DNA from 3 places in the Paenibacillus sp. S28 genome. Region 1 is predicted to be linked to each of the others. Evidence: riboswitches for the same ligand, from Rfam matches in the RefSeq annotation. Region 1 holds a riboswitch; each other region holds the start of a gene.
The links. Region 1 has a riboswitch for cyclic di-AMP ahead of IAE55_RS23010 (hypothetical protein). Riboswitches for the same ligand answer to the same signal wherever they lie in the genome.

Region 1 (3,276 bases):
ACCTCCCCCGTTTGTTCCGAGGTGCTTGATCGATTCCAGCGAGGCTACAGGACCCAGCGGAATCTGCTGCACGCCGCCTCCCAACGTTTGCACGGCCCGCAGCGGCTCCAGCGTCTGCGGCACTTTGAGCCCGACCAGCACCAGGGTCACGATGAGGGCGAGCGGCACGAACAGGCGGACATGCGCCTTGATAAAGTCCTCGAAGAAGTTCCCGAGCCCCTCACCCCTGCGGGTGATGCCGCGCATAAAAGCAATCGCGATAGCCAGGCCCGAGGCTGCCGAGGTAAACATCATCATCGTGATGACGATCATTTGGCCAAAATAAGACATGCCGCTCTCTCCGCTGTAATGCTGGAGGTTCGTGTTCGTCATAAAGCTGATGACCGTGTTGAAGGACAGACTCGCCTCCATATTGCCGATGCCGCTCGGGTTGCCCGGAAGGGCGCCCATCGTTCGGAGCAATATATAGCTGATCGCTACCAGAAAGATATTGGTTGCGATCATGCTGAGCGCGTACTTTTTCCAATTCATGCTGCCCCGCTGCTTCAGCCCGATGATCCGGTATAGAACTCTTTCCACGCCGCCAAAGATCCGGTCCGTCCGATTCGGTTCATTGGAAAACATATGATATACGTAAGTGCCTACCGGCTTCACGAGCAGCAGGAGAACGAAAATCACGATACAAATTTGCAAAATATCCAAGGTTGGCTTCCCCCTCTTACGAGCATGTTCTGCTTTGGCCCCTTGAGGCTTACAGATTTAAAATACCGGTCAAAATTTTTCCGGATGGATCAAGGCGTAAACCAAATAGATAAAGACAAGCACGGCGAATGCTCCAACGACAATCATTGGTCTTTGCCCCCTTCTTCCACCACTCGGCCGCACCAATGAAGAAATAACAAGAACACGCCATAAGTGGCAGCGAGTGCAAGTATCATATATACATCCATCATCGTTTCCGGTCTCTCCTTTGCATGGTTAGAATCATCTTTATTTCAGTAAAAATCCGACTTCGCCGTTTAAGGTATAAATGATGTGATCTGCACCAAGCCCCCGGTAAATGCCGGGTGAGCTGCCCCTCTGCGTAATGACATATACCGGTTCCGACGTCCAGGGACGGCAGATTTGCAAATAGCGGCAGGTCAGGTTGAGGCTGCTTTCAAACAGAAAGATTTTGCCGACCTCTATTTCGGGAACCACCCAATCCTCCGCGTGATTCGTATTCAGCCGGATGATCCGCTGCACCCCCATTTTTCTCAAGAGGCGTTCCTCCCGGGCACTGTTGGTCAGAACGGCAAAGGGCCTCTTCCAATACATCAGCAGCTTGATAAAATTGCGTCCCGCCTCGTTCGGCGCGGTCACAATGACGACGTTGTCCATTTCAAAGGCTCCTCCTGTGCGGCAGCCGCGAATACGCAAAAGAAGCCGCAGGGAAAGAAGGACCTTTCCCGCGGCTTCTTGAATGTGGACGAATATAAATAGGATCGTCCTATATTCAACATGCGCACGACAAGTGCTGCCTCTCCCGTTACGCTGACGAGGTTAGCTGTCGGATTCGGGCGTGAGAGTCGCCCTACCTTCCGGTACTTACCGTACCGGAAAGATTCACCCCGGCGGCTTCCGTTCCAGGCGGCCGCTGTGGTTCCCCCGCTCCCGGCCGTTTCCGGCCGGAATTAAGCGTTATTGATAAGTGTATGTGATTGTGATGAATGCTCTCTTTTGTTCCAGTAAGCTAAAAAAGGGTAAAAAAAACACAGAGGCCAGCTGATCCCCCTGTGATCCGAAAGTTTATTCGGGTCGCAAGTTTCATCATTCCTCTCTCAAACGGCGCTTACGAGGTTAGCTGACGGATTCGAGCGGTGAGAGTCGCTCTACCCGGCCGGATCCATGGCATCCGTAGCCGGGATTCACCCCTGCGGCTGGCAGCAGACCCCCGACTCTCACACCGGTTCGCTGCTCCATGGCACGCGTTTGGTTCCCCCGATTTCCGCGCTTTTTTGCGGAAACTCAGCGATTAGTAATGGAAACTGTATTGAATACGCTCTGAATCATACACCCGCTCCTTCCAAGCTGTAAAGGCAGTCTAAAAATCATGAACCGCGAATTTTGGAACATTCAGGACCTTATTAGCGCTTACATTTTGGCTTTTTGACTTCTACCTCTTCCATGCTCCCGATTTGGCGCATTTATGAAAACCAGGTCATTCAGGGACACTGGCTCGCAGGAATATCCGCATTGACATTACAGTTCAATCGTTTAAAATTAAATTGTGCGCTTGGTAAATGCTTCGGCTGGATGATGATTCATAGCAGCACAAAAGGAGGAGGATGGCAGTGAGCGTCTACGATTTTCAAGTGAACACGCTGCGCGGCAAAGAGGTATCGTTAAAGGAATATGAAGGTGACGTGCTGCTGATCGTGAACACGGCCAGCAAATGCGGATTTACGCCGCAGTTTCGCGGGCTGCAGGAGCTGTACGACGAGTTCCGCGACCATCATTTTCAAATTCTCGGTTTTCCGAGCAACCAGTTTGCCAATCAGGAGCCAGGTACCAGCGAGGAGATCGGCGAATTCTGCCAGATGAATTACGGGGTCACGTTCCCGATGTTTGAGAAGATCGACGTCAAGGGCAGCAACGCCCATCCACTGTTTCAATATCTTACCCGGGAAGCGCCGGGCGTGCTCGGATCAAAAGCGGTCAAGTGGAACTTTACCAAGTTCCTGGTCGATTCCAAGGGCAGGGTCATCAAGCGTTACGCGCCCAAAACGACACCGGACAAAATCGAAAACGACATCCGCAAGCTGCTTGCATCCCGAAAAAGCGAATAGTGACACAACATGCCACAAAGCAAAAAAAGCTTCCCTGGATTTCTCCAAGGAAGCTTCTTTCTGTGTTCATAGATGCGGTAGAGAGGACTCGAACCTCCACGGGCGTACGCCCACTACCCCCTCAAGATAGCGTGTCTGCCATTCCACCACTACCGCATATCCAAAGTTCATTTAGCGAACTTTTTTATTATACACAAAATCATCCGAATTGTAAAGGGAAATGCACTAGAACATCATATATGTAATATTATATAACATAAAAACCAACGAATATACTGAATAAGTCGCCATAACATTGACAAATCATTATATTTATGTAATATTAACTTACAAATAATAGTGCTCGATGATTTCAATCTGCAATTCACGTCATATTTCTTATCATAAGATAATCTGGAGGTGACCGTGTTGAACGACAAAAGCACCAAACTGCTCGATTACGTGCAAA
Region 2 (3,276 bases), on a different contig from region 1:
ACGACTACACACGGTTTTCCAGGCAGTATCGATGAAACTGTGGAGGAGATTCGAAGTCATGGAGGAGAGGCGTACGCATGTCGTTGCGATCATACCCGTGATGAGGATACACAAGCTTTGATCGAGAGAATCCGACAGGAACAAGGACGGCTCCATATCCTAGTGAATAACGTCTGGGGACTGCATGACTTGGAAGTGAATTTACAATCCAAACCATTCTGGGAATATCCGCTGAACATGTGGGATGCGATGTTTCAGAATGGAGTACGCCCACAAATAGCGACAAACCATTATGCGATTCCGCTTATGCTGGAAGCTGATTCTGGATTGATCGTACATACCACATTTCAGGATCAGGATAAGTATTTAGGAACTTTCTATTACGACCTCGCCAAGAATACCATTAACCGCTCAGTGCTCGGATTAGCTCATGATCTCAAAAGCACTGAAATAACCGTGGTAGCGGTCTCCCCTGGCTGGATGAGAACAGAACTGGTATTAAGGAACTTCGGTACAGATGAAGCTCATTGGAAGGAGGTTGATGCTCTGAAACACACGGAGTCGCCGTATTACGTAGGGCGAGCGGTGTCAGCCCTAGCTGGGGATGATGAAGTGAAACTGAAAAACGGACTGGTACTACAGGCTGGTGATCTTGCCCAGGAATACGGGTTCACCGATATTGATGGACGGTTCATCCCTCCCTTTTTAATATAATCAGTCTCATTGAAAAAACGAATACTCGCTAGAGCTCAGTTAACCGCCTTCTTATCGGGCGGTTAACTTGCTGCCTAATACAGCGAGTAGATCGTTTGAGTGAAGGCCAGTGCGATTCAAGATGCGGTTTTCTTTCCAGGAGGCAAATCCCATGACCGCGGGCTATCCTCCATAGGCTTCCCGAGTCCGGTAAATATGCTGGTCCATCAAAAAGTTCAGCAGCATGCGGTTGAATGCATGGGGCTGGCACAAATGGGTCGGATACATCGCATCCTCGATCGTCGCCAGCTGCACATGCCGGAAAAGGGTGGCCGCCCGCTGCATTTGCTTGACGAACCACTCGCTTTGGCTGCCTGCGACGCACAGTACAGGCATCGGCAGCCGCGCCAAATTGGCGGGCATCTCCATACGCAGCAGCTCCATGCGCTGCTTGATCGACTCTGTCGGCCGCTTGTGGTACAGCTCCTTGCGGAGGATGCTGTAGACCGGTCTCCACCGGTTATACGTCACCCGCAGCGACCGGAGGAAAAACTCTGCAGGCAAATAATAAGAAAGCCAGCTGCACGCCTCGCAAATATTCAGCAAATGGTTCTTTTTCCCGAAGCATCCCGCGAAGTAGCTGTCTACGAGTACCAGGGCGCTGATACGGTCCGGATGAAGGGCGGCAAACGTCTGGGCGAGCACGCTTCCGCTGGAACAGCCGACAAGCGTCGCCTGCGTAATATGCAGCTTATTGAGCAGCTCGCACAGATCGCTGCATTGGGTTTCCATAATGTGCCCGACCTCCACGTCAAGCTTCCCCGAATTGCCGTAACCCCGGAGATCCAGCACAATCACCTTTGCCCGCTTGCTGAAATATTCGACCTGGGGCTCAAACATATGATGGGACGACAAATGCCCGTGAATGAACACAATGGGCGTGCCGCTGCCGTGAATTTCGTAATATAACGTGGTTCCGTTTACTTGTATCTGAGGCACTTCATGTTCTCCTCTCTCCCAAATAACCTGTTTTCTCTGTTTGTGCAAAATCGCGGGCGCCGCCCGCTTGGGAATCGATGCTTCTCCTTGTTTAAACAACAAAAAAGAAGCACCGGAAAGAGGACACTCTTCCATGCTTCCAACTCCAAGGCCGAATAAGCCTTGCCATCTGCATGAATAACAGCTGCCTCTCTTAACACGCTTGCGTGGTTAGCTGACGGATTCGGGCCCAAGAGTAGCCCTACTCATCACTTTCGAGATTCACCCCATATGGCCGCAGCGGATGCTGCAGACACGACCGGTTCCCCCGCTTTCCGCCCTCCGGCGGAAATTCAGCGAATAGACATATTCCATGTACACGCTTCATCCTTCAAAATGAGCGCACAGAAAAACACAGAGCAGATACCCTGTGTTGATTCGTCAAATCACAGTTTCCTCCGCTCTCAACTACGCTTACGAGGTTAGCTGACGGATTCGGGCCGTGAGAGTAGCCCTACGGAAACAGGCGTTATCCTGCCTCCGATTCACCCCTGCAAGCCGCAAGCCCCAGCATAAAGCTCCGTGGGACGAGGACTGCGATTGGTTCCCCCGCTTTTCATCGGAAAATTCAGCGTTCATCAAGTCGCAAATCTTACTCTATTGGATGATGAAATGAATATACGCCTGGGACGGCGAACTGTAAAGCAGGGAAACGATACGATTCCCTGCTTTATTTGGGGATCTGATGGGAAAACGGGTCCTAATCCGTAGGAATCATTGTTTTACGGCCTTTCCTACCGCTTTCCTTAGCTTTGCTGGATAACTGAAGGCGGGAAGCCATTCAAATGGCTGAACCCGCCCATTGGATCGGAAAATAATGCCGGAGTAGGGCTGAAGCCGCTAGGCTGAAAAAAAGCGGCTTTTTACCGGAATTTTGGACTTTGCACTGGAAAGATGCTGGTTTTGATCTAAAAAAATCCGCCTCGTCTTCTTGCCAAAGATATCCCTTGGACGTATGATTCGGATAGTTTACCAATCGGACACATGTATGGAACCCTACTGGCCGTGACGATCCGGAACAAGACGGCAGGGAGTATCCATGAAATCACGGTCAAGGAGGATGTCACGATGAACCGGGCTTTGATCTCCACCATCGAACTGTTTGAAATCGATCTTCCAAGGTACCAGCACCACAGCCTGGGCTGGCTGGAAAACTGCCGGATCGGCATTGTAAAGCTGCCTTACTCGGGAGAGGAAGGGCTTGCCGAGGGCCTGCTGTGCTCAGGCAAGCAAGCCTTCGACCTGGTACGGTGGGGCTGCTGCCTGCGTTATATTTGCGGCCTGACGCTGGAAGAGGCCATCACCGCGACGGCCATGCACATTCTGAAGCAGCCGGACCACAATCAATACCCGCTCGCGCTGATGGCGCTGCTTGATGTCAGATCACGCCTGGAGCAGCATACCGCGCGCACAACAGCCGAACACATGGGAAGATCCCTTGATGCCGGCCTTCTCGAGCTGAATCGTACGGCTTACGCCAAAGGAGCCGCAGCATCGTTGCGGATCGGGGGAGGAACGTCGCTTGCGATCTCCGGCCTGACGGCT
Region 3 (3,276 bases), on a different contig from region 1:
GAATTGCATCAGACCGGCCGATTTGTGGAGCTGCCCTGTCCGTACCGAACCTCAAGCGGCGCTTTTCTGCTTTCCCTCTCCGGCTGTACCGCGGTACTCTTTCAATTTATAGAAGGGGAGACCTGGGCTGAGGCTTACCCGTTTTCCAAGCCTAACTTGGAGCGTATTGGACGGCTGGCTGCGCGGATTCGGCAGTTAACTCCCTTCACTACCGCTTCCAGCCTTTCGAGTGAAACATATGATGTCTCCTTTTCCGAACATTTGACCCAATGCCTGCAGCAGCTTGAGCATCTTCAGCCCGGTGCAAGCCCCGCTAGCCAGCTGCTGCGTGAGCTTGTTATCCCTCAGCAAACGCGCATAACCGAGCTGCTGCACCAGATGACAGAGGTTCGTGAACCTCTCGTGCTTGATCCGGCCCCCAATGTGCTCTGTCACGGTGATCTGTGGGGAGGGAATCTGATGGAGACCGCAGACGGCAGGCTTGTCGTCCTGGACTGGGAAGCGGCCATGCTTGCGCCACCAGAGCTGGATATCGTGGGGTATATCGGGGACGGACTGGATCATTTTCTCACAGGGTATGAGCAGGAACTAGGACAACAGATGGAGCTGAACCTTGATTTACTGCGTTATTATGCATACCGCCATCATTTGAGGAACCTTACCCATTGGTGTATGAATATTTTGCATCGCAACCTGGAGCCGGATCAGCTGGATAACGACCTCGAAATGGTCCGTCATCACTGCTTGAACCGACTGGATACCGTAGAGGCTTCGCTGAGGAATGCGGCGAATCGAAATATTTAGAAGCCCGATATGAATTTAATAGCGTAAACAAGCGATATGCACAGCTACAGCCAGAAATTAATAGATTGCCGCCAATGTAAGCGTTGACATGAAGTTCTTTTGAATTTTTTCATACGTATCTCAAACCGTTTGCTTCTTTACAGCTGGCATCCGGAAGGAGTAAGATTCAATTCGTAATCGTGAACTTGTGAACCTGAAACGTAATACTCCTTGATCGCTGAATTCTGAAATCAGGAGCGGGGGAACCAAAGGGATGAAGTTAAACCTTCGTCCCAGGGGTGAATCACTTGATGTTCATTTATTGAGTGTAGGGATACTTTCGGTCCCGAATCCGTCAGCTAACCTCGTAAGCGTTATGAAAGAGGGATTTGTCGTGCGCGTAAAGCCACGGGAAGGTCCAGCTTTCCTGCGGCTTTTTTTGTTGTGCCCAAAAAGGGTTGAGCACGTGTCTAACGGGTACATCATGAGCATTCCAACTCTAACATTGGCGGTGACAAACATTTTATGGCAGCATTGAAAAGACTTCTGATCGGACGTCCGCTGAAGTCTACCGAATTGGGAGAACAAAAACTGAATAAGAAAAAAGCTTTGGCCATTCTATCCTCCGATGCGCTGTCGTCCGTAGCGTATGGGCCGGAGCAAATTTTGCTGGTTCTGGTCACGGTCAGCACGGCGGCGTTCTGGTATTCGATACCGATCGGAATCGGCGTACTGATTTTGCTGGCTGCACTCATTTTATCCTACCGGCAGATCATCTTCGCTTATCCGCATGGCGGCGGTGCTTACGTCGTCTCCAAACAGAATCTGGGAATCTATCCCGGGCTGGTGGCCGGCGGATCGCTGCTGGTAGATTACATTTTGACTGTTGCGGTCAGCGTTTCGGCTGGCACGGACGCGCTGACTTCGGCGTTTCCTGCGCTGCATGAGCATACGGTGGGGATTGCCGTCACCTTCGTCATCCTCATTACGCTTCTGAATTTGCGGGGCGTCACCGAGTCGGCCTCCATCCTGGCTTATCCGGTGTATCTGTTCGCCTTCGCGCTGTTCATTTTGATCGGCGTCGGTATGTACAACATCGTGACCGGCCACGTTTCACCGCATTTGCATTCGCCGGTCGGGACGCCGGTGGCGGGGATCAGCCTGTTCCTGCTCTTAAAAGCTTTTGCCTCGGGCAGCTCCGCCCTGACCGGGGTCGAAGCGATCTCGAACGCCATCCCGAACTTCAAGGATCCGGCCCCGAACAATGCGGCCAAAACCTTGATGGCTATGGGGATTCTGCTGGCTGTACTCTTCTCGGGCATCGTATTTCTTGCTTATTATTTGGGCATATCCCCAAATCCCCAGGAGACGGTCGTATCCCAGATTGCCAATCAGACGTTCGGACGGAATTTTATGTACTTTTTCATCCAGGGCACGACGGCACTGATCTTGATCCTGGCGGCCAATACCGGATATTCGGCGTTTCCGCTGCTGGCGGTCAATTTAGCCAAAGACCGGTTTATTCCCCGGATGTTTACTGTCCGCGGTGACCGTTTGGGATATTCGAACGGAATCATCATCCTTGGGCTACTGTCTATCGTGCTGATCGTCGCCTTCCACGGACAGACGGAACATTTGATCCCACTGTACGCGGTAGGGGTATTTATCCCTTTCACGCTCTCGCAAACGGGGATGATCGTCAAGTGGATCCGGGAAAAACCGCAGGGTTGGGTAACGAAGCTCGTCATCAATACGATTGGCGCGTTGATCAGCTTCACGGTGTCGGTGATGTTCTTCGCAACCAAGTTTGCGCAGATCTGGCCGGTACTGATCTTTTTGCCGCTGATCGTGTATCTGTTCCACCGGATCAAGAAGCATTATGAGGCGGTTGGCGAGCAGCTGCGGCTGTCGACGTGTGAGCCGGCGGTACCGATTGAAGGCAATGTGATCATTCTCCCCGTTTCGGGCATTACGCATGTCGTGGAGCATTCCCTGAATTATGCGCAGTCGCTCGCGGCGGATCAGATCATTGCGGTATATATTCCGTTTGAACGGGAAGAAGAGAACCGGTTTGAGGAAAAATGGCATAGATGGCGGCCTGACGTGCGCCTTGTGACACTGCATTCTCCGTACCGGAGCATTATTCATCCGCTTAGCAAATTTATCGATACGGTGCACCGGAAAGCCAGCGAATCCAACTACCAGGTCACGGTGATCATTCCGCAGTTTATTCCAAAGCGGAGCTGGCACAATCTGCTGCACAACCAGACGAGTTTGATGATCCGGACTTATCTTTTATTCCGCAAAGATGTTGTTGTGACGACGGTACCGTATCATTTAAAAAAATAGCGATTCAGATGGTTCAAACCATTCGTAATCAGGCCCCGGCATCTGTGCAGGCGGTCTTTTTTTTGCGTAAAAGCAGCGGATATATAGAAGGGAAAGAGTAATTCCTTAGGAATCGTGTCTTGAGGGTAACGTTTTTTTCCTGTA

Region 2: it holds a riboswitch for cyclic di-AMP, as region 1 does, so the genes downstream of both, IAE55_RS10010 (alpha/beta fold hydrolase) here and IAE55_RS23010 (hypothetical protein) in region 1, are expected to answer to the same signal.
Region 3: it holds a riboswitch for cyclic di-AMP, as region 1 does, so the genes downstream of both, IAE55_RS04075 (APC family permease) here and IAE55_RS23010 (hypothetical protein) in region 1, are expected to answer to the same signal.

What each region holds. Positions count from the first base shown of each region.
Region 1 covers NZ_JACVTM010000010.1:180,154-183,429, reverse strand. Annotated here, with positions in the region: gene kdpA (potassium-transporting ATPase subunit KdpA) at 1-702, opposite strand, end outside; gene kdpF (K(+)-transporting ATPase subunit F) at 772-849, opposite strand; gene IAE55_RS23010 (hypothetical protein) at 991-1,380, opposite strand; cyclic di-AMP (ydaO/yuaA leader) riboswitch at 1,518-1,690, opposite strand; cyclic di-AMP (ydaO/yuaA leader) riboswitch at 1,813-2,023, opposite strand; gene IAE55_RS23005 (glutathione peroxidase) at 2,334-2,828, shown strand; tRNA gene IAE55_RS23000 (tRNA-Leu) at 2,902-2,984, opposite strand; gene IAE55_RS22995 (urease accessory UreF family protein) at 3,237-3,276, shown strand, end outside.
Region 2 covers NZ_JACVTM010000003.1:306,081-309,356, reverse strand. Annotated here, with positions in the region: gene IAE55_RS10015 (SDR family NAD(P)-dependent oxidoreductase) at 1-714, shown strand, start outside; gene IAE55_RS10010 (alpha/beta fold hydrolase) at 877-1,692, opposite strand; cyclic di-AMP (ydaO/yuaA leader) riboswitch at 1,876-2,040, opposite strand; cyclic di-AMP (ydaO/yuaA leader) riboswitch at 2,128-2,315, opposite strand; gene IAE55_RS10005 (hypothetical protein) at 2,800-3,276, shown strand, end outside.
Region 3 covers NZ_JACVTM010000001.1:967,358-970,633, forward strand. Annotated here, with positions in the region: gene IAE55_RS04070 (phosphotransferase enzyme family protein) at 1-804, shown strand, start outside; cyclic di-AMP (ydaO/yuaA leader) riboswitch at 1,010-1,173, shown strand; gene IAE55_RS04075 (APC family permease) at 1,309-3,132, shown strand.